One region of the Streptomyces sp. NPDC002588 genome, then DNA from elsewhere that is predicted to be linked to it. Evidence: riboswitches for the same ligand, from Rfam matches in the RefSeq annotation. Region 1 holds a riboswitch; each other region holds the start of a gene.

Region 1 (9,494 bases):
TGTCCGCGCTGTCGAACGGCACGATCACCCGGCCGATCGCCACCCGGGTCGGCCGGCTCCCGGTGAGAGCGCGCCGGTACTCGGAGAGCAGCGTGAGCTGGGCCGTGGTGAAGTCGTCCGTGCCCTCGCCGGTGACGATGTTGCCGCTGAGCAGGTTCAGGCCGTGCTCCGCGGCCCACCGGATCGAGCGCAGACTGCCTCCGCCGTACCAGACCCGGTCCACCAGGCCGGGGTTGTGCGGCTGCAGCCGCGGCCGCTGGGTGTTGCCCGGCGACCGGATCACCGTGTCGGGGCCACCGAGATACTCGCCGCGCAGGCTGTCGAGGAGGCGGGCGATCCGGCCGTAGGACAGGTCGAAGCCGCGCCAGTCCCCGTCGTACACCAGGTCGCCGAGGAGTTCGGCGTGCGGCATGCCGGTGCTGAAGCCGGCCTGGAGCCGGCCGCGGGACAGCACGTCGGCCAGTGCCAGATCCTCCGCGAGCCGGAACGGGCTCTCGTACCCGATCGGTATCACCGCGGTTCCCAGCTCGACCCGCTCTGTGCGCTGGCTCGCCGCGGCGAGGAAGACCGCGGCCGAGCCGACACCGTGCTCGAGATGGCGTTGCCGGATCCAGGCGCCGTCGAAGCCCAGCCGTTCGCCGTACTCGAACAGCCGCAGGGTCTCCTCCAGTCCGGTGTACGGGTCGTCGTCGGCGAAGTTGCCCGGTGTGAGGAAGGCCAGCGAGCTGATCGTGGGGGTGCTCATGCGGGGTTCGTCCCTCGTGGTCGGCTCGGTGGCGTCCGGTGCTCAGGCCCAGCCCCGCTCGCGGGGGATCTTCTCCCCGGCCTCGACCGCCACGGTCAGCCGGTTCTCGGCCGGCGGCAGCGGGCAGGTCGCCAGATCGGTGTAGGCGCACGGCAGGTTCGTCGCCCGGTTGAAGTCCAGGACGACCGTGCCGTCGGCGGCGGGCGGGTCGAGGACGAGGGCACGGTTGGCCGCGTAGGTGGTGACCCCGGAGGTCGCGTCGGTGAACAGCACCATCAGACCGCCCGGTCCGAGTCCGGGGAACGCGGTCAGCGCCAGGGGGCGTCCGTCCAGCTCGAACTCGACCCGGCCCGGCGCGTCGTACACGTGCTCCAGGCCCTCGACCGCCGCGCCCACGGTCGTCGGCCGCGGCTCGGCGAAGGCCGTGTAGCGGCCGGTCACCGCCCAGCGGGGATCCGGGGCGTAGGCGGGTGTGCCGGTGAAGGCGGTGCGCAGCGGGGCGTCCGGGTGCCGGGGGCGGACGATGTCGTGTCCGCCGCGCCTGGCCACCTCGATCACGGCGTCGCCCCAGACCACGTCGACTCCGCCGCGCTCCGGGAGCACCCCGAAGCGATGCTCGCCGCGGACGGGGGTTTCGTCCACGACCAGTTCCTCGCCGTCGTCGAGGACCACGACGACCCCTTCGGCGCCGGTCGACCAGGCGCCCGGAGCCTCGGGGAAGCGCTGCGGCTCCTCGCTGAGCCAGTGCAGTCCGGTGATGGCGAGGAATCCGTGCGGGGCGGCGAGTCGTGCCTCCTGCCGGGTGTGCCACTCCTGCCAGTCGCGGGTGAACGCGGACAGGTCTGCGGTGGTGTCCTGAACGGTCATGCGTGCTCCTTCGCTTCCAGGGGCTCGGATGCGGCCGTGGTGTGACGGCCGCCGGGGATCGCCGCGAGCAGCTCGCGGGTGTAGTCGTGGCGAGGGCGGGTGAAGAGTTCCTCGGCGGTGCCCGTCTCGACGATGCGGCCGGCCCGCATCACCGCGACCCGGTGCGCGATCTGGCGTACGACGGCCAGGTCGTGCGAGATGAACAGGTACGCCACCCCGGTGTCGGCCTGCAGCTCGGCGAGCAGGTCGAGGACCTGCGCCTGGACGGAGACGTCGAGCGCGGACACCGGCTCGTCGCAGACGACCAGGCCCGGGGAGAGCGCCAGGGCGCGCGCGATCGCGACGCGCTGCCGCTGGCCGCCGGACAGCTCCGCCGGGCGGCGCTCGAGCGTCGACGCAGGCAGCGCCACCCGCTGGAGCAGTTCCCGGGCCCGGGCGAGCCGGGAGGCGCGGTCGCCGACCCTGAAGGCACGCAACGGCTCGGTGATCACCTCGCCGATGGAGAACCTGGGGTCCAGCGACGCGTAGGGGTTCTGATAGACGAGCTGGGCCCGGCGGCGCAACTGCCTCGCCCGAGCCCCGCGCGCGCTCGTGACGTCGGCGCCGTCGAACAGGATGCGCCCGGCGGTCGGGTCGGTCAGGCGGAGCACCAGACGCGCGGTGGTGGACTTCCCGGAGCCGGACTCGCCGACCAGGGCCAGTGTGCGCCCCCGGTGGAGGGTGAAGCTGACGCCGTCGACCGCGCGCACGCTGCGCGCCGAGCCCGCCGAGCGGGGGAGGCGGAACTCCTTGACCGCGTTGTGGACCTCGACCAACGGCGCCGCCTCCGCGGCGGACGGTGCGGAAACCGCGGCTCGGGGGCGTGCCGTGGCCAGGCTCGGAGCGTCGGCCAGCAGCCGCCGGGTGTACTCGTGCCGCGGGTTGTCGAGGACGTCGCGGGTCGGACCCGCCTCGACGACCCGGCCCTCGGACATGACCACGATCCGCTGCGCCCGGTCGGCGGCGACGCCGAGATCGTGGGTGACCAGCAGCACCGCGGTGCCGTTCTCCTCGGTGAGGTGCTGCAGGTGGTCGAGGATGACCCTTTGCACGGTGACGTCCAGAGCGCTGGTCGGCTCGTCCGCGATGATCAGCTCGGGCCGGCCGGCGATGGCGACGGCGATCAGGGCACGTTGCCGCATCCCGCCGGACAGTTCGTGCGGGTACTGCCGGGCGCGGGTGGCCGCGTCGGGCAGCCCGGCCTGGTCCAGAATGGCGATCGCCTCGGTCGACGCGGAGCGTCGCCTCGCCGGCTGGTGGATGCGCAGCACCTCCGCGACCTGCTCACCGATGCGTTTGACCGGATTGAGCGACACCGCGGGGTCCTGGGGCACCAGGCCGATCCGTGCGCCGCGTACGGTACGCAGCTCTCGCTCCGACAGCGAGGTGAGGTCGCGGCCTCCGAAACGGACCGTGCCGGCATCGATGCCGCCGTTCGCCGCCAGGAGCCGGATGATCGCGTGCGCGGTCGTACTCTTGCCCGATCCGGACTCGCCCACCACCGCGGTCACCTCGCCCGGCCATACGTCGAGGTCGACGCCCCGCACCGCCTGCACCGTGTCGCCGAGGGTGCGGTACGACACCGAGAGGCCCCGCACCTCCAGCAGTGGTTCCCCTGTGTTCGTCACATTCCCACCCGTTCCGGGTCCGTTCGTCGTCGGGCCGGTCATCGCTGTCGGGACCATTCGCCGTCCAGCGCTCGCGCGATGCGGTTGGTGGCCAGCACGGTCGCGGCGATCGCCAGCCCGGGCAGCGCGGTGAGCCACCACGCATTGGCCAGGTAGTTGCGGCCGTCGGAGATCAACGTGCCCCATTCCGGTGCGGGAGGCGGCGCCCCGTAGCCGAGGAAGCTCAGCGACGACACGGCCAGGACCGAGGCGCCGAAGTCGAGCGTGGCCAGGACGATCACCGGGCCCAGCGCGTTGGGCAGCACGTGCCGGCCGAGGACCGAGTACCAGCGGGACCCGCACGAGCGGGACGCCTCGACGAAGACCGCCTGCCGCACCCGCAGCACCTCCGAGCGCGTCACCCGGGCGAACGCGGCGACGCCGGCGGCCCCCACCGCGACCGCGACCTTCACCGTTCCGTAGCCCAGCGCCGTGACCAGCGCCAGGGACAGGAACAGCGCAGGGATCGACAGCAGAACGTCGACGAAGCGCATCAGCACGTCGTCGGCCCAGCGGCCGACGAACCCGGCCACCAGGCCGAGCAGACCGCCGACCACGAAGGCGACCGCCACCGCGATCAGCGTCGCCTTCAACGACAGCTGCGCACCGTGCACCACCCGGGAGAACAGATCGCGCCCCAGCTCGTCGGTGCCGAACCAGTGCGCGCGGCTCGGGCCTCGGAAGTTCTGTGACGGTACCCCGTGCAGCGGGTCCTGCGAGGTGAACAGACCGGGCCGGAACGCGGCCAGTACCACGAGGACCACCACGAGGACCGACGCCGTCAGACCGGGCCGGCGCAGGAAGAACCGCAGGACGCGCCGCAGTTCGGGACCTCGCCCGGGATCCGGGCCGATGCCGGGTTCGAGCGGCCGCGCCAGGCCGAGCGCCGCGCCGGTGGCGGCGTCGTCCACAAGGGGCCGGGTCATGCGAAACCCTCCTTCCGGCCGGAGGCCACCACGATCCGAGGGTCGAGGAGCGGATAGACGAGATCGACGATCAGGTTGGCGAGCACGAAGATCAGCGCCCCGAACACCACGACCCCCTGGACCAGCGGGATGTCCTGGGCCGTGACCGCGGCGGCCGTCACCCGGCCCAGCCCGTCGCGGGAGAACACGGTCTCCACGACCACCGAACCGGCGATCAGCTGCCCGGCCAGCAGCCCGACGACCGTCAGCGCCGGCAGCGACGCATTGCGCAGCGCATGCCGCAGGTGGATCCGCAGCCTGCCCGCCCCCTTGGCCCGCGCGGTCTCCGCATAGGCCTGATCCAGGGCGGTGAGCAGGCTCTTGGCCAGCACCTGGGCGACCTGCGCGCCGGTCGGTATCGCCAGCGTCAGCGCCGGAAGCACCAGGCCCCGCAGCCCGTCGTTGCCGAACGCCGGGAACCAGCGCAGCCGGAAGGAGAACACCTCGACGAGCAGCAGCCCGACCCAGAAGGTCGGCACCGACACGCCCAGCGGCGGCAACGACAGCAGCAGTTGCCGAAGCCATCGCTGCGTGGCGAAGGTCGCCGACACCGCGAGGCCCCCGCCGAACACCACCGCGAGCAGCAGCGCCGCGCCCGTCAGCGTCAGGGTCTGCGGCAGTGCGTCGCCCAGGGTCGAGGTCACCGGACGGCCGGTGGAGACCGAGTCACCGAAGTCCCCGCGCACCGCGTTGCCGAGGTGGTCGGCGTACTGCACGAGCACCGGCTTGTCGAAGCCGTACTCGTGCCGAAGCCTGGCGAGCTGCGCCGGGTCGACCTGCCCCGAGTCCGCTCCGGCACCTGCCATCGCCGACACCGGATCACCGGGCAGGAAGTCCAGCACCAGGAACGAGACCGTGTAGGCCGCCCACAGCACCCCGAGCGCCTGCGCGACACGTTTGATCACATAGCGGCGCATGCGCTAGCCGATCCAGGTGTCGTGCAGCTGGATCCGGCTGGAGGCCTCGAAGTCGAGGCGGTGCACCTTCTTCGCCGCCCCGAGCTGGGTCTCCAGCTCGACCACCGGCACGACGTATGCGTTCCGCACCAACAACTGCTGAGCCTGGCGGACCAGTTGCTTTCGTTCGGCCGCATCGGTGGTCGCCGCCTGCCGGCTCAGCAGCGAGTCCAGCGGGCTTGCCGGCAGGCGGTAGAAGTTGGCCAGCTTCGTGGAGAACGAGCTGCGCAGGATGTCCGGGTCGGCGCGGGTCACGTTGCCCCACACGACGTCGAAGTCACCGGACTGCAGCGTCGGGGCGAACTGGGTGATCTGCCGTTCCTTGAGCACGACGTCGATGCCGACGGCCTTCAGCTGCTGCTGGATCAGCTCCAGCGCGGGCTGGTTCGTGGCCGCGTTGGCGAACCACGTGACGGCCAGGCTCAGTCTGGTGCCGTTCTTCGTCCGGACGCCGTCGCTGCCGGTCTTCCAGCCGGCCGATTCCAGCAGGGACTTCGCCTTCGCCGCGTCGTAGGTCAGATCGGAGCCGAGGTTCGCGTAGTCCGGCGTGGTGTGCGCGAGGATGCTGGTGGCCGGCTGCGTGCCGGTGGGGAACACGGCATCGACGATCTGCTGCCGGTCGACGGCGAACAGGATCGCCTGACGCACCTTCGCGTCCTTCAGCAGCGGCCGGGAGTTGTTCAGCCCCAGATTGAACACGTTGCCCGGGTTGGCCCGCCGCAGCAGGCTCAACTGACCGCCCTTGAGCGCCGCCTCGTTGGCCTTGCCGACGCTGCTGATCGCGTCCACCTGACCGGACTGCAGACTGCCGACGCGCACCCCCGCCTCGGGCACCACCTTGAAGACCAGCCTGTCGAGGTACGCCTCGCCCTTCTTGGTCCACAGCGTGGAACCCCAGGCGTACTTGGCGCGCCTGGCCAAGGTGACCGACTGGTTCTGCACGTACTGCTTCAGCGTGAACGGGCCGCTGCCGACGACACCCTGGCTGCACCTCTGCTGCGGGGACTTCTTCACGCTCGCCGACGACTCGATGCCCAGCGAGAACGTGGAAGTGGCTTGCAGGAACTGGGCGTTGGGCTGCTTGAACTTCACCCGCACGGTGAGCGGGTCGACCACGGAGGTGCTCTGCACACCGCTCAGATACCCCTCGGCCAGGACCCCCAGGGCGCCGAGCTTCGGCACCGCGTCGAAGTTGTCCTTCACCACCTGCGCGGTCAGTGGTGTCCCGTCGCTGAAGGTGACACCCGATCTCAGGTGGAAGGTGAACGTCGTCGTGTCCGGGCTGATGTCCCAGCTCTTCGCCAGCCACGGCACGATCTTGCCGGTCCTGGGGTCCTGGTCGGTCAGGGAGTCGACGACCTGGCGCAGGGAGTAGACGGTGTCGTTGCTGGCGACCTGCTGCGGATCCACGCAGCCGGCGTCGGAACCCACCGCGAAGGTCAGTGTGCCGCCGGACCTGGCCCGGCCGCTGTCGCCGCTCGAACTGCTCCCGGTGCCGGAGGAGCATGCGGTCAGAAACAGACTGGTCGTCAGGAGCGCGGTCAGTGCCGCCCGTCGGGCAGGGCGGGAATCCGGATGCGATATCACGGAATGAGTTCTCCTACTCGAAAGCCGTCACGCACGTTTCCGCGCGGACAACGAAGAGGCGTGGAAGGCGTTGCCCGCGAGAAAGAGCGACACGGTCCACGAGAGGTGAGGGGAAAACGTGAGGAGTTTGCCGGGCGTCAAAACCAGCGGTGAATGTCCTCAGACAGCAGAGAGGGCGAAGTCAGCCATGACACAGGCAGCTGGTGATGCGCTGCAGGTCGATGTGGCGTCGGCGGGAGAACCGGGAGGGGGCCGCCGCAGCCGCCATGGAGGGATTCGAGACGCTGCTGTGCCGCACGCTCATTCCTCCATGTCCAGGCCCCTGCCACAGGGCCACGCGCTTGCCGGGTCGGCGACCCGGCCGGGCTTTCACCTGGAGCACCCCACCGCGTCGGAGGGTTGCCGGTCAGCAAGCCAGGGCTTGATGCTGACACTCAATGCCAGTTGAAACTTTACCGATCTCCGTCGTAATCCGTCAATGCCGAGACGCGAGTCGCACGGCCCGCGGCGGCGCGCCAGGCCTCATGGCCGCCGACGAGGGAAGCCTCCACGCTTCGGCAATGTGAAACCTGTCCGGAACTCATTGACCGACCGGGTGGACATCTGCTCCACTCACGTCCCATGACCCCGCGCGTGGATTTGACTCGGAGGCGCCACATCGACCTGGCGCATGTCTCCAGCGCGTTCTGTTGTCGTTGATCCGGAAAGCGTGCCGCTGATCCGCGAAGCGGCCCCCGGCAGCGGCCGCTGCCAGGCCGCCGCCTCAGCGGTGTCCTCCCGACGAACCGCCGTGCCGACTGCGTGATCGCCTTCTTCCCCCGGCGCCGCTCTCCGCTCCTGCACTCTCCCTGAGCAGAAGCGCGTGCGCCGGACTCGAGGTCGGCGAGGGCACGTGCCGCCGGCCACAGGCCGACGGCCTTGTCGTACAAGTGGCGCGGCCCCGGCGGGATTTCGGGCCCGCGCATCGCGACCGACCCAGTACCGGCTTCGTGGCCGTTCATCGCTGCCCGTCACCCGTTCACTCCGGCTCTCAGCACCCGGCAGTGCGCCCCATTCCTCGAGAGGGACCTCCTCATGCCTCCGTCCATCCGCAAGCTCACGGGCCACATCGGCGCGGCCGTCGAGGGCGTCGACTTCACGACGCCCCCCGATCCCTCGACGATCACGACGCTCCGTGATGCCCTCAACGAGCACAAGGCGATCGTGTTCGACCACGTGCAGCTCGACAACGCCGGCCAGGAGCGTGTCGCCGGCTGGTTCGGCGACCTGACAACCGCCCACCCCAACGTGCCGGCCGCCGACGGTACGACGAACGTGCTGGCCGTCGACAGCGAGACGTCCAAGGCGAACGAGTGGCACACGGACGTCACCTTCGTGCTCAACCCACCGCAGCTCACCACACTCCGGTCCATCGTGACGCCGCCCTACGGTGGCGAGACGCTCGTCGCGAACGCGGCCGCGGCCTATCGAGCACTGCCCGAGCCGCTCCGTGCTTTCGCGGACTCACTGCGCGTCGTCCACACCAACCAGTACGACTACGCGCGCCCCTCGGCCACGACGGCACAGCGGCAGGAGTACGACCGGGTCTTCGTCTCGACGCCGTACGAGACGGAACACCCTCTCGTACGCGTGCATCCGCTGACCGGTGAACGCGGGCTGTTCATCGGCGGGTTCGCCAAGCGGATCGTCGGCCTGTCCAGCGGTGAGTCGGCCGATCTGCTGCGCATCCTCCAGTCGTACGTGACCCGTCCGGAGAACATCCTGCGCTGGACCTGGGCCCCCGACCAGCTGCTGATCTTCGACAACAGGATCACCCAGCACTACGGGGTGGACAACTACGACGACCACCCGCGCCGCCTGAACCGTGTGACGGTCGCGGGAGACGTGCCCGTCGGCGTCGACGGCCGCCGTAGCGAGCAACTCGTCGGTGACGCCTCGCACTACAGCAAAGTGCTGGAGGTGGCTGCCTGATGACCGAGGTCAGCCTGGAGAGGCCGGCCCTCGGTTCGGCGGCCGCCGAACCGACGAGCGCGCCGGAGCGCGAGGTCTTCCTGCCACGCGACGCCCGCCGCCGGACCCTGGTCCACGCACTCCGCGAACGCCTGCGCTGGCCGCTGGGGATCTACACGACTCCGGTGGTGATCCTCATCGCCTGGGAGGTCCTGGCCAGAGCCGGAGTGCTGAAGAAGACCTACGCCCCGGCACCGACCTCCATCGTCAGGTCCGCCGTCGATCTGTGGCGACAAGGCGTCCTCGGGCCGGACTTGGCCATCTCCCTGCAACGGGCCGGCATCGGTCTCGCGATCGGTCTCACGGTGGGCATCGTCAGCGGGGTGCTCGGCGGGTTGCTGCGCAGCGGGGAGTATCTGTTCAACGGCGTCGTGCAGATCCTGAACACGATCCCGCTGCTGGCGGTGCTGCCGCTGATGATCGTGTGGTTCGGCATCGACGAGCTCACCAAGGTGCTGCTGATCTCGTTCGGTGCGGGCGTCCCGATGTACGTCAACCTCTTCGCCGCGATCCGCGGCGTCGACCAGCGGCTGATCGAGATGACGCGGACGACGGGCGCGGGCACCTGGCGCCTCGTGACGCGGGTGCTGGTGCCCGGTGCCCTGCCCGGATTCCTGGTGGGCCTGCGTTTCTCCCTCGCCTACAGCGTCCTGGGCCT
Region 2 (9,494 bases), on a different contig from region 1:
CCCCCGTAGTCGCCAACAACACGATGAACCGCGAACGCGGCCTCACCGGGGTGAACAGCTACGCCCGTGAACTGGGCATCGACCCGCTGACCCACCTCGCGGGCCGCCCCGCCCCCTCGTGGCTGGACCTGTGCAGCGGCGAGGGCCGCGCCCTGCGGGAGGCCGCCCCGGCCCTGCCCGACGACGCGGTCCTCACCGCCGTCGACCTGGTGGGCCCCCTCGCTCCCCTGCCGGCCCCCGCCTCGATGCAGGAGGTGATCACCTCCGTCTCCTCCTGGACCCCGGCCCGGACCTACGACCTGATCACCTGCGTCCACGGCCTGCACTACGTCGGCGACCAGCTCGGGCTCCTCGCCCGCGCCGCCGCCTGGCTGACCGCGGACGGTCTGCTCGCCGCGCACTTCGACCCCGACTCGGTGCGGTGGGCCGACGGATCGGCGGCGGGGAGGGCGGCGGTGTCGGCCCTGCGCGCGGCGGGGTACGAGTACAGCCCCCGGCACCATCGGCTCACCCTCCGGGGCGGACGGGGCATGGGGCTGCCCTTCCGGTACCTCGGCGCGGACCCCGACGCCGGCCCCAACTACACGGGCCAGCCCGCGGTTGGCTCCTACTACACCCGCCGCGCGCTGTAACGTACGCCCCGTCAGGAACGAACTGCCCTGCCAGTCACGCAAGTTGATCGTGGCCGGCATTTCACAGGAACACCAAAGGGGCCGCCTTGATCGGGGCACGTATCGGGGACTACGCGATAGAGCGTGAGCTGGGCAGCGGAGGCATGGGCTCCGTCTATCTCGCGCGCTCACGCTCCGGGCGGGCCGTCGCCATCAAGGTGATCCGCCCCGAGTACGCGGCCGACCCCCGGTACAGGGACCGCTTCCGCAAGGAGGTCGAGGCCGCCCGCAGGGTCGGCGGTTTCCATACGGCCGCGATCGTGGACGCCGATCCCGACGCGCCGCTGCCGTGGATGGCCAGCGCCTACATCAAGGGTCCGACGCTCGCCGACGAGATCGACAAGAGCGGCGGACTGGACGAACCCCGGCTGTGGACGCTGGCCGCTGCCCTCGCGGAGGCACTGGTGGCGATCCACTCGTGCGGGCTGGTGCACCGCGACCTGAAACCGGGCAACATCGTGCTCGCCGACGACGGCCCGCGCGTCCTGGACTTCGGGATCGCCCGCATCACGGACGGGCAGATGCTGACCAGCGCGGGCCTGATGATCGGAACCCTCGGTTTCCTCTCGCCGGAGCAGGTGCGGGGCACGACGGTCACCGGGGCGTCGGACGTCTTCAACCTCGGTGCCGTGCTGGTCGCGGCGGCCGGGGGCAGCGCGTTCGGGCAGGGCACGCTGGACACGATGACGTACCGCGCGCTGCACGAGGAGGCGGACCTGTCCGCCGTACCCGAGACGCTGCGCCCCGTCGTCGAGGCGTGTCTGCGCAAGGATCCGGAGCAACGGCCCACGGCACGACAGTTGCTGGACCGGTGCGCGGACGCCGCCGTCCCCGCGGCGCCCTATACGCCGACCATGGCCGACACGGCCGGCTTCGCCCCGTACTCCGCCACCACCACACCGGAACCCCAGACCGGCACAACGCCCACGGCCACTCCCACGGCCACGCCCTCGACCTCGACCCCGAGTCCGACGTCGGCCCCGACCTCCGCCCCGGCCCCGACTCCGGCCCCGGTCGGATACCGGCACAATCCCTGGCACGTCGCCCTCCTGGTCCTGCGGAACGGGCTGATCCTGTCCGTGTCCGGCGTGGCGGCCCTGGCGACCGTGTTCGTCGGGAGCTATCCGCCCATGGTCACACTGGTGGCCGCGGTCTGCGCGGTCGCCGCACTCCTGCGGCTCGTCGCCGTGTTCGGCACCGTCCGGCACAGACTCACGTTCGGCGACGCGGGCATCGGGCTGGGCGCCCCGGACAACGCTGTCGTCCTGCCCTGGACCGCCGTCAGGTCCCTGGCGATCGAAGCACGCGGCAAGGAGACCTTCGTGGCCGTGCTGCTCGCCGAGGGCCGGACCCTCCCCACCGGCTTCAGGAAACCCCCGTGGGTCCGCACCCGGCGCAAGGGCCTCGTCCGCATCCGCACGACACGACTCGCCCCGGTCACCGACACGCCCCCGCTCCCGCTCCCGGAGGCGGTGCGCACGTACGCCGCCCAGCACGGCGTCCCCCTCACACAGACGACTCGTCCCTGACCTCCCGGGCTCGGGGAACGGACCGCGGGACGGTCGCAGGCCTCCGGAAACGCCCGAGGGCGGTACCCCTGTCGGAACAGGGGTACCGCCCTCGGTGTGAAGGACAGTCGATCGACCGGGGTCGATCAGAAGTCCATGTCACCGCCCGGCATGCCGCCGCCGGCCGGGGCCGCGGCCTTCTCCGGCTTGTCGGCGATGACGGCCTCGGTGGTGAGGAAGAGCGCGGCGATGGAGGCGGCGTTCTGCAGGGCAGAGCGGGTCACCTTCGCCGGGTCGATGATGCCTTCCTTGACCAGGTCGACGTACTCGCCGGTCGCGGCGTTCAGGCCGTGGCCCGGGGTCAGGTTGCGCACCTTCTCCACCACGACACCGCCCTCGAGGCCGGCGTTGACGGCGATCTGCTTCAGCGGGGCCTCGAGCGCGATGCGCACGGCGTTGGCGCCGGTCGCCTCGTCACCCTCGAGCTCCAGCTTCTCGAAGACCTGGGAGGCCTGCAGCAGGGCCACGCCACCACCGGCGACGATGCCCTCCTCGACGGCCGCCTTCGCGTTGCGGACGGCGTCCTCGATGCGGTGCTTGCGCTCCTTGAGCTCCACCTCGGTGGCGGCACCGGCCTTGATGACGGCCACGCCGCCCGCGAGCTTGGCCAGGCGCTCCTGGAGCTTCTCGCGGTCGTAGTCCGAGTCGCTGTTCTCGATCTCGGCGCGGATCTGGTTCACGCGGCCCGCGACCTGCTCCGAGGAGCCGGCGCCGTCGACGATGGTGGTCTCGTCCTTGGTGATGACGACCTTGCGGGCCTTGCCCAGCAGGTCGAGGGTCGTGTTCTCGAGCTTGAGACCGACCTCCTCGGAGATGACCTCGCCGCCGGTGAGGATGGCGATGTCGTTCAGCATCGCCTTGCGGCGGTCGCCGAAGCCCGGGGCCTTGACCGCGACGGACTTGAAGGTGCCGCGGATCTTGTTGACGACCAGGGTCGACAGGGCCTCGCCCTCGACGTCCTCGGCGATGATCAGCAGCGGCTTGCCCGACTGCATGACCTTCTCGAGGAGCGGGAGCAGGTCCTTGACGTTGCCGATCTTGGAGTTGGCGATGAGGATGTACGGGTCGTCGAGCGACGCCTCCATCCGCTCCATGTCGGTGGCGAAGTACGCCGAGATGTAGCCCTTGTCGAAGCGCATACCCTCGGTGAGCTCCAGCTCCAGACCGAAGGTCTGGGACTCCTCGACGGTGATGACGCCTTCCTTGCCGACCTTGTCCATGGCCTCGGCGATGAGCTCGCCGATCTGGGTGTCGGCGGCGGAGATGGAGGCCGTGGAAGCGATCTGCTCCTTGGTCTCGACGTCCTTCGCCTGCTCGAGCAGGGCACCGGAGACGGCCTCGACGGCCTTCTCGATACCGCGCTTGAGGGCCATCGGGTTGGCGCCGGCGGCTACGTTGCGCAGGCCTTCCTTGACCAGGGCCTGGGCGAGAACGGTCGCCGTGGTCGTACCGTCACCGGCGACGTCGTCCGTCTTCTTGGCGACTTCCTTGACCAGCTCGGCGCCGATCTTCTCGTACGGGTCCTCGAGCTCGATCTCCTTGGCGATGGAAACACCGTCGTTGGTGATCGTGGGGGCGCCCCACTTCTTCTCGAGGACGACGTTGCGGCCCTTGGGGCCGAGCGTCACCTTCACGGCGTCCGCGAGCTGGTTCATGCCGCGCTCGAGGCCGCGCCGCGCCTCCTCGTCGAACGCGATGATCTTGGCCATGTGAAGTGGTCCCTCCAGGACTGGGGGTGATTCCTTCGGACCGCGCCCGCGCCCGCGACGGACGGCTCGCATGCCCCGTGGTTCCTTGCCCCACCTGGCCTGCGGGCCTCACCGACCCGGTCCATCTTTGTCACTCTCACCTTCAGAGTGCTAACGCCAATGATTAGCACTCGGCATGCCCGAGTGCAAGGTGCGCCCGCGAAGCGGGCTCGATGAGGGGTCCGGGGCGTGGGCCGTCCGGGCGTGCCGAAGGGCCCGTACCCCGGGAGGTACGAGCCCTTCGAAGATGAAACAGAAGAACGTCGCTGTCAGTCGGCGCGTGCTTCAGCCGGTCGCCAGCCGGACCATGTCCGCCTGCGGCCCCTTCTGGCCCTGCGAGATCTCGAAATCGACCCGCTGACCCTCTTCCAGGGTGCGGTACCCGTCCATCTGGATCGCGCTGTAGTGGACGAAAACATCCGCACCACCGTCGACCGCGATGAAGCCGTACCCCTTCTCCGCGTTGAACCACTTGACGGTGCCCTGAGCCATGCCTAACTCCCCTATTACTGGCCCTTGCACAGATCCACACTTCGCGGATCCGGGTCAGACCTCACCCCCCAGTTGGTTGGGGGCGTGCGCCGGAACGCGTCGACCGCGGCTGAATGTATCTGTCCAACTGCCGTCTGCAACAGGTCAGTCGGACGAGAATTCTGGACGCACGCGATCCGGAATGTGGCGAGAATTCGCCTGAATTCAGGGCAAGTCGGGCCCCGTAAAAGCCACAAATGCCACGCAAGAGACACACACTTTGGCTACTTCTTGTCGGGCCAGGGCAGAAATCAAAGGCTCCGGATCAAGGGCGCGCGACCCGGTTCCCCAACTGTACCGCGCTCAACCACACTGAATTGCCCCCTCCACTTCTCTCACGGAGGGGGCAATTCGATGAACACTCGGTAATCACTGTTACCGACGGTTACTACCAATGAGTACTACTCGCCGGTACTGAACGTGGGTCAGCATCCGCCGGCGACGGCCGGAATGATGGAGACACCCGCGCCGTCCGGGGTGGCCGTCTCCAGTCCCTGTTCGAAGCGGACGTCGTCGTCGTTGACGTACACGTTGACGAACCGGCGCAGCTTGCCCTGGTCGTCGAGAACGCGGGCGGCGATACCGGTGTGGTTCTTCTCCAGATCGGAGATGACCTCCCCGAGGGTCGCGCCCTCGGCGGTCACCTCGGCCTGGCCGCCGGTGTAGGTGCGCAGGATGGTGGGGATGCGAACGGTCACGCTCATGCGAGGCCAGCCTCTCGGAAAGAGTCCAGGTTGGGGCGGATGGTCGCGGTGAGGCCGGTGCCTGCCACCGCGTCCAGGGTCTTCAGGCCGTCGCCCGTGTTGAGGACGACCGTGGTCTTCGTCGGGTCCAGCAGACCGTTCTCGATCAGCTTGCGGGTCACGCCCACGGTCACGCCACCCGCCGTCTCGGCGAAGATGCCCTCCGTCCGCGCCAGCAGCTTGATCGCGTCGACGACCTGCTCGTCCGTCACGTCCTCCACCGCGCCGCCCGTGCGGCGCGCGATGTCCAGGACGTACGGTCCGTCGGCCGGGTTGCCGATCGCCAGCGACTTGGCGATGGTGTTCGGCTTCTGCGGGCGGACCACGTCGTGACCGGCCTTGAAGGCCACCGACACCGGGGAGCAGCCCTCCGCCTGCGCACCGAAGATCTTGTACGGCTTGTCCTCGACGAGCCCCAGCTTGATCAGCTCCTGCAGACCCTTGTCGATCTTCGTGAGCTGGGAGCCGGAGGCGATCGGGACGACCAGCTGGTCGGGAAGCCGCCAGCCGAGCTGCTCGCAGATCTCGTACGCGAGGGTCTTGGACCCCTCCGCGTAGTACGGCCGCAGGTTGACGTTGACGAAGCCCCAGCCCTCGCCCGCCGGGTCGCCGATGAGCTCCGAGCAGAAGCGGTTGACGTCGTCGTAGTTGCCCTCGATGCCGACGAGCTCTCCGCCGTAGATCGCGGCCATGACGACCTTGCCCTGCTCCAGGTCGTGCGGGATGAACACGCAGGAGCGGAAGCCGGCGCGGGCCGCCGCGGCGCCCACCGCGCCGGCCAGGTTGCCGGTGGAGGAGCAGGACAGGGTGGTGAAGCCGAAGGCGCGCGCCGCCTCGATGGCCTGGGCGACGACCCGGTCCTTGAAGGAGTGGGTCGGGTTGCCGGAGTCGTCCTTCACGAAGAGGTTGCCGGCCTCGACGCCGAGCTCGCGCGCCAGGTTGTCGGCCTGGACCAGCTGGGTCCAGCCCGGGTTGATGTTCGGCTTGTCCGCCACGTCGGCCGGGACGGGCAGCAGCGGCGCGTAGCGCCAGATGTTCGCGGGTCCCGCCTCGATGCGCTTGCGGAGCTCCTCCGTCTCGTAGGCGGAGAAGTCGTACGCGATCTCGAGCGGGCCGAAACACTCCTCGCAGGCGAAGACCGGCCCGAGCGGGACGCGGTGACCGCATTCGCGGCAGGAAAGAGCAGCGGCGGGACCAAGGTCCACGGTGGAGTCGGTGGTGCTTGCAACAGTCTGCGCAGCCATGTGAGGCGAGGCCCTTTCTCCTCATCTTCCTCACGACGCATCTCGCCGTGAGACGGATTTGGCACCTTCCCTAGCCGGGAGCCTCACCACATCGACGTGGTCAGACCGGCTGGAGGGTTGCCGGGGCTTCATCGGGCCGTATCCCTCTGCCCCTCTGGATGAGCGGTATGCGGTTGTTGATCTGAAATGAACGCCGATGACCCCGGACATGCGATGGTCATCCGCGTTGTTCAAGACTGTAACCGAAGGCCAGGACAGTTGAGATAGTCGTCCGAACCGCGAGATGGATCACACGGTCACCTGCCGTGCACCCGGTGTGATCACGACAGTGAGGAGCCGCAGACTGTGCTTCAAGAAACTGAGCGCTGGCTGGCCACCCGCTCCTGGTCCGTGACCGATCGCCCGCTCCACCGGATACTCGCGGCCAAGCGTGCCACGGGCCAGTCGGTGTCGGTGGTCCTGCCCGCACTGAACGAGGAGGATACGGTCGGCGACATCGTCGCGATCATCCGTCACGACCTCATGCACCAGGTCCCGCTCGTCGACGAGATCGTCGTCGTCGACTCGGGATCGACCGACCGTACGGGTGAGGTCGCGGCGGCCGCGGGCGCCCGGGTCGTCCACCGCGACGCGATCCTGCCCCGGATACCCGCCGTGCCCGGCAAGGGCGAGGTCCTGTGGCGCTCCCTGCTCGTCACGACCGGGGACGTCGTCTGTTTCATCGACGCCGATCTGAAGGAGTTCTCCTCCGACTTCGTCTCGGGCATCGTCGGCCCCCTGCTCACCGACCCGGGCGTGGACCTGGTCAAGGGCATGTACGACCGTCCGCTCGGCGGCGCGGCCGGCCAGGGCGGGCGGGTCACCGAGCTCATGGCCCGGCCCCTGCTCAACCTGCACTGGCCGCAGCTGGCCGGTTTCGTGCAGCCGCTCGGCGGTGAGTACGCGGCCCGCCGCAGCCTGCTGGAACAGCTGCCCTTCCCCGTCGGATACGGCGTCGAACTGGGCATGCTGGTCGACGCCCTGCACCTGGTGGGCCTCGACGCCCTCGCCCAGGTCGACGTCGGCGTGCGCAAGCACCGCCACCAGGACGGCCAGGCCCTGGGCCGGATGGCCGCGGCAATCTACCGCACCGCCCAGCTCCGCCTGGCCCGCGGCCACCTCGTGCGCCCCTCCCTCACCCAGTTCGAGCGGGGCGCGGACGGTTTCGAACCGCGCACCTACTCGGTGGACACGGAGGAGCGGCCGCCGATGGCGGAGATCTCGGAGTACCAGTCCCGCAAGGTCGCGTGATCCGTCGCGTAACACCGGGGGCGGGCCGTATACGGCTGGATACGGCTGGATACGGCCCGTCCACGGGGAGCGACCGTACGTTTGAGCGTTTCCCGACCGGGCTAGGTTGAGGCGTATGGCTTCCATGCACGACGCTGTTGCTGCTCGGGGTGCTCAGGTGCTGGTCGCGTCGAACCGGGGCCCGGTCTCCTACACGGTGGGTGAGGACGGCTCGCTGCACGCGAAACGCGGGGGCGGCGGGCTGGTCTCCGGCCTGTCGGCCATCGGCCCCGAAGCGGGCGCCCTCTGGGTGTGCTCGGCACTGTCCGAGGGCGACCGGGAGGCGGTCTCGCGCGGCGTCGGCGAGGAGGGCGTGCGCATGCTGCCCATCGCCGCCGACGTGCACGAGGACGCCTACAACGGCATCGCGAACTCGGTCCTGTGGTTCATCCACCACCTCCTCTACCAGACCCCGCTGGAACCCGTCTTCGACACGGAGTTCCGCCGCCAGTGGGCGTCGTACGAGACCTACAACCGCGCCTTCGCCGAGGCGCTCGCCGAGGAGGCGGCCGAGGGCGCGGCGGTCCTGGTGCAGGACTACCACCTGTGCCTGGTTCCCGGGATGCTCCGCGAACTCCGCCCCGACCTGCGCATCGGGCACTTCTCGCACACGCCGTGGGCGCCGGCGGACTACTTCGGGCTGCTGCCCCGGGACATCCGGGAGCAGTTGCTCGGCGGCATGCTCGGCGCGGACCGCCTGGGCTTCCTCACCCGGCGGTGGGCGGACGCGTTCGGCGCGTGCTGCGCGGAGTTCGTCGGCGGCACCGGAAAGACCCTGATCGGCGTGCACGGTCTCGGCGCCGACGCCGACTTCCTGCGGGAGCGCTCGCACCGGCCGGACGTCGAGGAGCGCATGGCCGCCCTCCGGGAGGAGATCGGCGGTGCGGGCCGGAAGACGATCGTCCGGGTCGACCGCACCGAGCTGTCGAAGAACATCGTGCGCGGCCTGCTGGCCTACCGGCAGCTGCTCGAGGACCACCCCGAGTGGCACGAGCGGGTCGTGCACGTGGCCTTCGCCTACCCGTCCCGCCAGGACCTCGCGGTCTACCGCGACTACATGGCGGAGGTGCGGCGGCTGTCGGACGAGATCAACGAACGGTTCGCCACCCCGGGCTGGACACCGGTCCTGCTGAACCTCAAGGACGACTTCGCCCGCTCCCTCGCCGCCTACCGCCTCGCGGACGTCGCCCTGGTCAACCCCGTCCGGGATGGCATGAACCTGGTCGCCAAGGAGGTCCCGGTCGTCTCCGACGAGGGGTGCGCGCTGGTGCTGTCGCGGGAGGCGGGGGCGTACTGGGAGCTGGGCGAGGACGCGATCGTCGTCAACCCGTACGACATCCTGGAGACCGCCCGTGCCCTGCACGAGGGCCTGTCGATGAAGCCGGAGGAGCGCGCCGACCGCGCCAAACGGCTGGCGGCGGCCGCGACCGCGCTGCCTCCGGCCCAGTGGTTCCTGGAACAGCTGACCGCCCTGCGGGAGCTTCAGCCGAGCTGACCGGCCAGCTCCCGCAGCAGCCCCACGACCCCGGCGGGGCCGTCGACGACGAGGTCCGCGCGTTCGGCCAGTTCGCCGACCTCCGCGCTGCCGCTGCACACCAGCAGGCCGGGCACTCCGTCGGAACGGAGTTTCCCGACGGCGGCGAACGCGGGGAGGTCGCCG
Region 3 (9,494 bases), on a different contig from region 1:
TCTTCGGTGTCATCGCGGCCATCGCGGGCATCGCGCAGATCAACCCGATCTGGGCCATGGGCCCCTACCGTCCGGACCAGGTGTCCACCGGCGCCCAGCCCGACTGGTACATGGGCTTCGCCGAGGGCCTGATCCGCTTCATGCCGGGCTGGGAGATCAACCTCTGGGGCCACACCCTGGTCCTGGGCGTGTTCATCCCGCTGGTCCTGTTCGGTGTCGTCCTCGCGGCGCTCGCGCTCTACCCCTTCATCGAGTCGTGGATCACGGGCGACAAGCGCGAGCACCACATCCTGGACCGTCCGCGCAACGCCCCGACGCGCACCGCGCTGGGCGTCGCCTGGGTCACGATGTACATGATCACGCTGGTCGGTGGTGGCAACGACCTCTGGGCCACCCACTTCAACCTGTCGATCAACTCGATCACCTGGTTCGTCCGGATCTTCTTCTTCGTCGGACCGGTCATCGCGTACGTCCTCACCAAGCGCATCTGCCTCGGCCTGCAGCGCCGCGACAGGGAGAAGGTGCTGCACGGTCGCGAGACCGGCACCATCAAGCGCCTGCCGCACGGTGAGTTCATCGAGGTCCACGAGCCGCTCAGCCAGGAGCAGCTGCACACGCTCACGGCGCACGACCAGTACGAGCCGGCCGCGATCGGCCCGGCGGTCGACGAGAACGGCGTCGAGCGCAAGATCAAGCGCTCCCAGAAGCTGCGCGCCAAGATCAGCGGCGCGTACTTCGGCGAGGACCAGCAGATCCCGAAGCCGACCGTGGAGGAGTACAAGGAGATCACGAGCGGCCACGGCCATCACTGATCACTGAGGCGTCGCCACGCCTGCACGAAGGGCCCCGTCCGGTGTTCGGACGGGGCCCTTCGCCGTGCCCTGACCTGGATAGGGTGGGGCCCGTACGGTTCCACGACCGGCTCTACGACACCCAGGAGCGGCTATGAGCGCTGTGACCCCCGCTGGAGGCGACACCGCGGCGGGCCGTTCCTGGCCCGACGTGCTGAACTCGCTGCTGTACGGCCGGGACCAGAGCGCCGAGGCCACGGCGTGGGCGATGGACCGGATCATGCAGGGTGAGGCGACGGACGCGCAGATCGCCGGGTTCGTGGTGGCCCTGCGGGCCAAGGGCGAGACCGTCGAGGAGATCAACGGCCTCGTGCGAACCATGTACGAGCACGCCAACGTCATCGAGGTGCCCGGCCGCACGGTGGACATCGTCGGCACCGGCGGCGACGGCGCGAAGACCGTCAACATCTCCACCATGTCGGCGATCGTCGTGGCCGGCGCCGGCGCCACGGTCGTCAAGCACGGCAACCGGGCCGCGTCCTCCGCGTCCGGTGCCTCGGACGTCCTGGGGAAGCTCGGCGTCAATCTGGAGCTGACCCCGGCGCGGGTGGCCGAGGTGGCCGGGGAGGCCGGGATCACCTTCTGCTTCGCGATCAAGTTCCACCCGGCGCTGCGCCATGCGGGTGCGGCCCGCGGCCAGCTGGGCATCCGTACCGTTTTCAACGTCCTCGGGCCGCTGACCAACCCCGCCCGGGTGCGCGCCCAGGCGGTCGGCGTCGCCGACCCCCGCATGGCGCCGGTCGTCGCGGGCGTCTTCGCCGAGCGCGGCAACTCCTCCCTGGTCTTCCGGGGTGACGACGGCCTCGACGAGCTGACCACCACGGCCACCTCGCGGGTGTGGATCGTCCGCGACGGCAAGGTCACCGAGGAGAGCTTCGACCCGCGTGACGTCGGCCTCGAACTGGTCCCGGTGGAGGCCCTGCGGGGCGGCGACCCGTCGTACAACGCGGAGGTCGCCCGCCGCCTGCTGGACGGCGAGACGGGCCCGGTCCGCGACGCCGTACTGCTGAACTCGGCGGCCGCGCTGGTGGCCCTGGAGCCCGGCTCCGGCACCCTGGCCGGGCAACTGCGCGCCGGCATGGACCAGGCGGCCGAGTCGATCGACTCGGGTGCGGCCAAGCGGGTCCTGGAGCGCTGGGTGGCCGCCACCAACGCATAGCGAGCCCGGGTGATCGTCCCGCGATCCGGACACGGGTTGCGGGGCGACGATCACTTCACGTACGTTTCTGCACAGGTCATGAGTGACAGTCATGAGGCCCCGGCCGACTGTCCGGCAACCCTCCGTCCGTGGCGGGGTGCCCCGGGTGAAGACCAGGCCGTAGGCAGTGAGGTCTACGGCAAGCGCGGACCCCTCACTCTCTTCCGAGAGGCACAGTCCAGGGGTCCTGGTCTCGAGGGAGTCTTCCGTGAGCAAGCGAATGCGATAGGGCGCCGAGCCCCGCCTCCGCACACCCTTTTCACTCTTCTCTCTTTCCTCTCACGGGAGTTCCGTCATGTCCGTCGCCACCGCTGCCTTCACCGCTGCCTCCGTTCCGGCTGTTTGTACGCCTCTGCCCGTTCTCGGACGAGATGTCACCGTCCCGCTGGTGACGGGCGGCGAGGTCACCTACGCGGCACTCGACTACGCGGCCAGCGCCCCCGCCCTCCAGCGCGTCTGGGACGACGTCGCGGCCTACGCCCCGTACTACGGCAGCGTCCACCGCGGCGCCGGCTACCTCTCGCAGCTGTCGACGGACCTGTTCGAGAACGCCCGCCGGACCGTCGCCGAGTTCCTCGACTGCCGCCCCGACGACCAGCTGGTCTTCACCCGCTCCACCACCGACTCCCTGAACCTCCTCGCCGCGGCCCTCCCCGCCGGCTGCCAGGTCTTCGTCTTCGAGACCGAGCACCACGCCTCGCTGCTGCCCTGGCGGGACGCCCGGGTCACCTACCTCGACGCCCCGCGCACCCCGGGCCGGGCCGTGGAGACCCTGGAGCGGGCCCTCGCCGACCGCGACCCTCGCGGACCGGCCCTGGTCTGCGTCACCGGCGCCTCGAACGTCACCGGCGAGCTGTGGCCCGTACGGGAGCTCGCGGCGGCCGCCCACGCGCACGGCGCCCGCATCGTCCTGGACGCGGCCCAGCTCGCCCCGCACCACCCGGTGTCCGTCCGGGACCTGGACGTCGACTGGGTCGCCTTCTCCGGCCACAAGCTGTACGCCCCCTTCGGCTCCGGCGTCCTGGCCGGCCGCGCCGACTGGCTGCAGGCGGCCGACCCGTACCTCGCGGGCGGCGGCGCCAGCCGCAAGGTCACCCGGCGCGAGGACGGGGGAGTGGACGTGGAGTGGCACGACAGCGCGGCCCGCCACGAGGCCGGCTCCCCGAACGTCATCGGCGCCTACTCCATCGCCTCGGCCTGCAAGGCCCTCACGGAGGCCGGCTTCGACACGCTGGTGGCCCGCGAGCGGTACCTGATCGAGAAGGTGCGCACCGGCCTCGCCGAGGTCCCGGAGGTCCGGATCCTCTCCCTCTTCGGCGACGACGCCCCCCGGGTCGGCGTCATCTCCTTCGTCGTCGAGGGCTGGAACAGCTCCCACTTCGCCGCGGCGCTCTCCGCCGAGTACGGCATCGGCGTCCGCGACGGCCTCTTCTGCGCCCACCCGCTGGTCCGCACCCTCCTGGGCAGCGACCCGCAGGCCCAGGGCGAGTGCGGCGCCCCCGAGGCGGCCCCGGGCGAGAAGTCCCTCAACGCCATCCGGGTCAGCTTCGGCGCCGGCACGCCCGACGAGCACGTGGACCGCTTCGTCGCGGCCGTGCGCGAGCTGGTGGCCGACGGCGCGAAGTGGACGTACCGCACCGAGGACGGCCGCTGCGTCCCCGCCGTCTGACGGACCCGTGTCCATCCGGACCGATACGCTCCCCTCGGCAGCTGTACGGAGGCAGGGGGAGCACGGGTGCAGGAGCTGCGCGAGACGGATCCTCGGACCATCGGTCCCTACCAGGTCATGGGCAGGCTGGGATCCGGCGGCATGGGCGAGGTGTACCTCGCCGAGGCGCGGGGCGGGCTGCGGCTGGCGCTGAAGGTGGTGCGGGCCGAACACGCGGAGGACCGGACCTTCCGGGCACGGTTCCGGCATGAGGTGCGGGCCGCGCAGACCGTGGGCGGCGCGGGGACGTACACCGCCCGGGTCGTGGACGCGGACACCGGGGCCTTACGCCCGTGGATGGCCACCGAGTACGTGGCCGGGCCGAACCTGCGCGACGCGGTGCTCGACGGCGGGCCGCTGCCCGCCGGGGCGGTCCGGCTCCTCGCGGCCGCGCTCGGCGAGGCACTGGCCGCGATCCACGGCAAGGGGCTGGTCCACCGCGACCTCAAGCCCTCCAACATCCTGCTGGCGCCGGACGGTCCCCGGGTCATCGACTTCGGCATCGTCCGGGCGCTGGAGGGGACGGCGCTGACCCGGACCGGGGTGGTGGTCGGCTCGGTCGGCTACGTCTCGCCGGAGCAGATCCGCAACGGCGCCCAGGTGGGCCCGGCCAGCGACGTCTTCTCGCTGGGCGCGGTCCTGGCGTACGCGGCCGGCGCCAAGGAACCGTTCGGCGAGGGACAGGACTCGGTCGTCCTGCTGCGGATCCTCACCGGGGACGTCGATCTGTCCGCCGTGCCGGAGGAGCATCTGCCGCTGGTCGAGTCGTGTCTGCGGGACGACCCCGGCACCCGGCCGACGCCCGCGGACGTGGTCGCGGCCACGGGACACACCGCGCGCTCCCTGCGCGAGGGCCTGCGGTCCGGCTGGTACGCCGAAGGGGCCCAGGAGGCACCCGGCTGGGCCGACGGCGGTGAGCGCTGGGTCGCGGAACACGGCTCGGGGGAACGGGAGAGCCGGGTCGAGTACGTGGCGCCCGTGACGGTCACCGACCTGCCGGAGGCCGGGGAGCCCGCACCACGGCCGCCCTCGCGGCGCCGGCTGCTGGCGGCCCTGGGCGGCGGCGCGGGGGTGGCCGCGGCCGGGGGCCTCGGCGGATGGCTGCTGCTGCGGGACTCGTCCGCCGGCCGGGACCGGGTCACGGCCGGCCCCTCCTCGTCGGGCACACCGGCGGCGCCCCGGGCGGGCTGGCAGTACAAGGTCCAGGGGCTGGGCGGGAAGCGCGGGCCCTGCGCCGCGCTGTCGCCCGACGGGAAGCGGCTGTACGTGGGCGGCGCGGACGGCTCGCTGCACGCCGTGGGGCTGAACGGGGTGAAGGTCTGGCGGACCCCGCTGGGCGGCCAGGTCATGTCCCCGCTCGCCACCGTCGACGGCGTGTACTGCCTGCTGTTCGACGGACAGGAGGGAGCGACGAAGCTCTGCGCGCTCAGCCACGCCGGGAAGGTGCGCTGGACCAGGCCGCTCGCCGCGGCGACCAGCCAGTTCCCGGTGGCCTCGGGCAGGCTGGTCCTCGTGTCGTACGGCAGGACCTCGGACGCGGGCGGTGTCCGGGCGTTCGCCCCGGACGGCAGCGTGCGCTGGAGCACGTCCACGGGGGCGGCGCCGACCAGCGAGCCCATGGTCGCGGACGGGGTGGTGTACGCCGGCACCTTCGGGGACGAGGTGCGGGCCCTGGACGCGGCGAGCGGGAAGCGGCGGTGGACGGCGCGGGTGGGCCTCGACACCGGGCGGCCCACGCTGGTCGGGAACGTACTGGTGGTCGGCTCGGGCGGCGAGAAGACGCTGCACGGCCTCAGCCCGACGGGCACGTCGCTGTGGGACCGGGCCGACGACGAGGTGGGCGGCGGCCGCTACCTCACCTGGACGGCCTTCGGCGGCCGCGCTCTCACCGCCACCGGCTACCAGCTCGTGGCCCTGGACCCCGCCGACGGATCGGTGGCATGGACCTTCCTGCTCACCGGCGAGGGCAGCCAGTACAGCGATCCGGTGGTCGCGGGCGGCACCGTCTACCTGAGCCAGGGCTCGACGCTCTACGGCGTGAACCGACGGGGCGAGCGGACCTGGCAGCGACGGGCCGAGGGCGGAGCGTCCATCGGCACCCAGAGCCCGGTCGTCCACGACGACCGGATCTACGCCGCCACCGCCGACGGCATCACCGCCCTCGCCCTGAAGACCTAGTGCTGTGACCGGAAAGGTTCACCGGGTCGCGACGCCCGGCACGGCGCCTCGCCGCGTTGTCGCATCACCCGAGTACATCCAGTACACGGGTCATGCTCCGCCTTGCGATGCACCGCACCGGACGCCGCGAGCTATCCGGCAAACCTTTCCGGTCACAGCACTAGCCAGGGCGCTAGCTGTCGAGGCCGATCGCGAACGCCGCCTCCAGGTCGTGCTGGGAGTAGGTGCGGAACGCGACATGCGTGTCGGTCGCCTCGACGCCCGGGATCTTGCTGATGCTGCCGGGGATGACCTCGGCGAGGTCCTCGTGCTGCTTGACCCGGACCATCGCGATCAGGTCGTAGGTGCCCGTCACGGAGAACACCTCGCTGACGGAGTCCAGCGCGGCGATCCGCTCCGCGATCTCGGGGATCCGGTCCACGCTGGTCTTGATGAGGACGATCGCGGTGATCACGGCTGGTTCTCTCCCTGGGGGGCCGGAGCTGGGGCGCCCTTCACTCTAGTGGTACGGCCGAAACGGGCCCACGCGTAGCCGAAGCCCAGCCCGAAGCCCACCAGGTGCGCCAGATAGGCCACCCCGGGCCCCTGGGAGGCCTGCCCCACCGCGATCCACTGGAGCGCCGCCCAGAACGGCAGCACCACCCAGGCGGGGAACCGCAGCGGCAGGAAGAACAGGAACGGCAGAAGACTGGTCACGCGGGCCCGGGGGAACAGGTACAGGAACGCGCCGAGGACGGCCGAGATCGCCCCGGAGGCGCCCACCAGCGACTGCGGGGAGTCCGCGTGGGCGGCGGCGTACCCCAGCAGGGCCAGAGAGCCGCAGCCGACGTAGAAGAGCGTGAAGTGCAGGCGGCCCATCCGGTCCTCGGTCATCGCCCCGAAGACGTAGAGGAACAGCATGTTCCCCAGGAGGTGCACCCAGCTGCCGTGGACGAACAGGGCCGTGACCGGGGACAGGGCGGCTCGTGCCGAGCCCGCGAAGAGTTCCGCGGGGACGACGCCCCAGTGGCGGAAACAGGCCCGCTGGGCGGCGAGCAGCTCGTCGCCGGTGCCGTAGGCCGGATTGAGCCCCGAGGCCGGGCCGGTCACGAAGACCAGACAGCACACGCCGATCAGTCCGTATGTCACCGGCGCCGAAAGACGCTTACCGATCATGAGCACAGAGTGTGACGCAATCGGACGCACCGGGACGTACCGCCTCGCCGCCGACCGGCCCCTGGAACGGATGGGCGGCGAGTACGCGCCAGGCCGTAGGGTTACGAGCCACACGCTCCGGGTAGTCCGGGGCGTCACGGACACTGGAAGGAAGGCTGGCAGCCGCGATGACCGTTCCCCTGCCGACCGCGACCACGCGGTGGCGCTGCACCCTCTGCGGCAACCTCACCCGGTTCGACGTGACGCGCTCGTCGAAGGTCGTCGAGTACGTCCACCTCGACCTCGCCGGTGAGCCCAGCGTGGAGGAGCGCGAGGTGGTCAGTGAGACCATCGAGTCGGTGCGGTGCCGCTGGTGCAACGCCGTGGATCAGGTGGAACTCGTGGATCGGCCGGGCGCCGGCTCCTGAGGGAGCGGGCCCCGCACAGCATTGGGGTGTGACGGATGGTGGAGAGCTCAGGCGGGGGGCCGGGCGACGGCGCCGCTGAGGTGCTCGACCGTCCGCTGCCCGACGGCGTGCGCCGCCGGGTCGTGCAGATCGTCTCCGACGGCTTCGGCGGGCTGACCGTCGGCGAACTTCCCGCCCAGCTGAGGCAGTACGCCCGGTTCGCCCCGAACCGCCGCGCCAAGTTCGCGGGCAACGCGATGGCGGCGGCGCTGGAGACCGATCCGCTGTTCCGGCAGCGCATCGCGGAGAAGTTCAGAGAAGTCCAGCCGGAGCTGTCCGGCGCTCTCGACTCCGGTTCGCCGACCCCGGCCGCGGACCCGCTCGACGTGGCGGCCGCGGCCTACGTACTGCGGCCCACCGGCTGGGTGAAGCTGGTGACCGCGGCCGGCGAGGAGGCGCAGCGGGCGGACGCCGAGCGCGCGGACGAAGAGAACCGTGCCGAGTTGGAGCGGCTGCGCGAGGAGCTCGCGCACGCGCGCGAGCAGACCCGTGCGGACACCGAGCGGCTGCGCACCGAACTGGACGCGGCGAAGAAGGAAGCGGAATCCCTTCACCGCAAGCTGCGTTCGGCCCTCAGCGACGTCAAGCGCGGTGAGGCCGCGCTGCGCAAGGTGCAGAGCGAGATCGAGGCGGTACGGGCCGACGGGCAGGCCCAGGTGTCGGCCGCCGAGAGTGAGTCGCGGCGGCTGAAGGCCCGTCTCGGGGAGGCCGAGGCCGCCTTGGAGGCCACCCGGCGTGCGGCCCGCGAGGGGCGCAGCGTCGAGGACATGCGGGTACGGCTGCTGCTGGACACCGTACTCGACGCGGCGCAGGGGCTGCGGCGCGAACTGGCGTTGCCCCCGGTATCGGTGCGCCCGGCGGAGACCGTGGACGCGGTCGAACCGGGGCGGATGACCCCGAAGGACATCGCCGCGCGCGCCCTGTCGGAGCACGATCCGGCCATTCTCGACCAGTTGCTCGCGCTGCCGCAGGCGCATCTCGTGGTCGACGGCTACAACGTCACCAAGACCGGCTATCCGCAGATGCCGCTGGAGAAGCAGCGGCTGCGGCTGCTCGGCCAGCTCTCGGCGCTCGCGGCGCAGACCGGCGCCGAGGTCACCTGTGTGTTCGACGGCGCCGAGCTGGCCGCTCCGGTGCTGCTCGCGCCGCCGCGCGGGGTGCGGGTGCTGTTCTCCAAGCCGGGTGTCACGGCCGACGAGCTGATCCGCCAGCTGGTGCGCGCCGAGCCGCCGGGCAGGCCAGTCATCGTCGCCTCCACCGACCGTGAGGTCGCCGACGGGGTCGCCAAGGCCGGGGCCCGGCCCGTGGCCTCCGTGGTGCTTCTGAAACGACTGTCCTGAGGTCTGCCGGGATGTCGAAGTTGCAGGTTTAATGACCGAATTGGCGGTATCGTCACGCAACGTAGCGTCAACCGGGCATCACGGCACGTGAGTTAAGTGAAAAAACTGCGTTGCGTGACGTGATTTTTGTGCCTGGGGATTTGAACTGATCACAGCGAGGTCACTAAGGTCTGGTGCTCGAACCTCCACACGGGTGATCACTCAAAAGAAGGAGCCCGTCTCCGTGGCGTCCCACCGTCGACCGAAGCAGCCGAGCCGCACGCGCGTCACTCTGCTGACCACCGCAGCAGCCGCTGCCGTCGCCCTGAGCTCCCAGGCCGCCAACGCGGCACCTGGCGAGAAGCTCACCAAGGACGAGGTGAAGGCCAAGGTCGACAAGCTCTACGAGGAGCAGGAGCAGGCCTCCGAGAAGCTCAACGGGGCCGAGGCGAAGCAGGAGAAGCTCCAGAAGGAGATCTCCACCATCCAGGACAACGTCGCCCGTGGGCAGGCGGATCTCAACGAGCTGCGCGACTCCATGGGCCTGGCGGCCGCGGCCCAGTACCGCACCGGCAGCATCGACTCCTCCCTGCAGCTCTTCCTGTCGTCCGACCCGGACGACTACCTGGACAAGGCGTC

What was found. A riboswitch is a leader RNA that binds a small molecule or an ion and turns the genes downstream of it on or off. The one in region 1 is predicted to bind S-adenosylmethionine.
Region 2: another riboswitch for S-adenosylmethionine. It lies ahead of thrC (threonine synthase); the one in region 1 lies ahead of ABT057_RS24815 (putative leader peptide).
Region 3: another riboswitch for S-adenosylmethionine. It lies ahead of ABT057_RS37355 (aminotransferase class V-fold PLP-dependent enzyme); the one in region 1 lies ahead of ABT057_RS24815 (putative leader peptide).

The regions. Positions count from the first base shown of each region.
Region 1 is NZ_JBEOWF010000022.1:13,529-23,022, forward strand. It holds gene ABT057_RS24785 (LLM class flavin-dependent oxidoreductase) at 1-745, opposite strand, end outside; gene ABT057_RS24790 (DUF1684 domain-containing protein) at 788-1,612, opposite strand; gene ABT057_RS24795 (dipeptide ABC transporter ATP-binding protein) at 1,609-3,336, opposite strand; gene ABT057_RS24800 (ABC transporter permease) at 3,318-4,244, opposite strand; gene ABT057_RS24805 (ABC transporter permease) at 4,241-5,200, opposite strand; gene ABT057_RS24810 (ABC transporter substrate-binding protein) at 5,204-6,826, opposite strand; gene ABT057_RS24815 (putative leader peptide) at 7,008-7,130, opposite strand; SAM riboswitch class IV at 7,159-7,268, opposite strand; gene ABT057_RS24820 (TauD/TfdA dioxygenase family protein) at 7,901-8,797, shown strand; gene ABT057_RS24825 (ABC transporter permease) at 8,797-9,494, shown strand, end outside.
Region 2 is NZ_JBEOWF010000028.1:84,035-93,528, forward strand. It holds gene ABT057_RS29365 (class I SAM-dependent methyltransferase) at 1-632, shown strand, start outside; gene ABT057_RS29370 (serine/threonine-protein kinase) at 719-2,200, shown strand; gene groL (chaperonin GroEL) at 2,326-3,948, opposite strand; gene ABT057_RS29380 (cold-shock protein) at 4,273-4,479, opposite strand; gene ABT057_RS29385 (ubiquitin-like small modifier protein 1) at 4,944-5,222, opposite strand; gene thrC (threonine synthase) at 5,219-6,505, opposite strand; SAM riboswitch class I at 6,524-6,670, opposite strand; gene ABT057_RS29395 (glucosyl-3-phosphoglycerate synthase) at 6,851-7,795, shown strand; gene ABT057_RS29400 (alpha,alpha-trehalose-phosphate synthase (UDP-forming)) at 7,911-9,329, shown strand; gene otsB (trehalose-phosphatase) at 9,317-9,494, opposite strand, start outside.
Region 3 is NZ_JBEOWF010000043.1:10,230-19,723, forward strand. It holds gene qcrB (cytochrome bc1 complex cytochrome b subunit) at 1-812, shown strand, start outside; gene trpD (anthranilate phosphoribosyltransferase) at 946-2,010, shown strand; SAM riboswitch class IV at 2,085-2,201, shown strand; gene ABT057_RS37355 (aminotransferase class V-fold PLP-dependent enzyme) at 2,345-3,718, shown strand; gene ABT057_RS37360 (protein kinase domain-containing protein) at 3,785-5,935, shown strand; gene ABT057_RS37365 (Lrp/AsnC family transcriptional regulator) at 6,108-6,389, opposite strand; gene ABT057_RS37370 (rhomboid family intramembrane serine protease) at 6,386-7,090, opposite strand; gene ABT057_RS37375 (hypothetical protein) at 7,258-7,497, shown strand; gene ABT057_RS37380 (NYN domain-containing protein) at 7,533-8,876, shown strand; gene ABT057_RS37385 (C40 family peptidase) at 9,100-9,494, shown strand, end outside.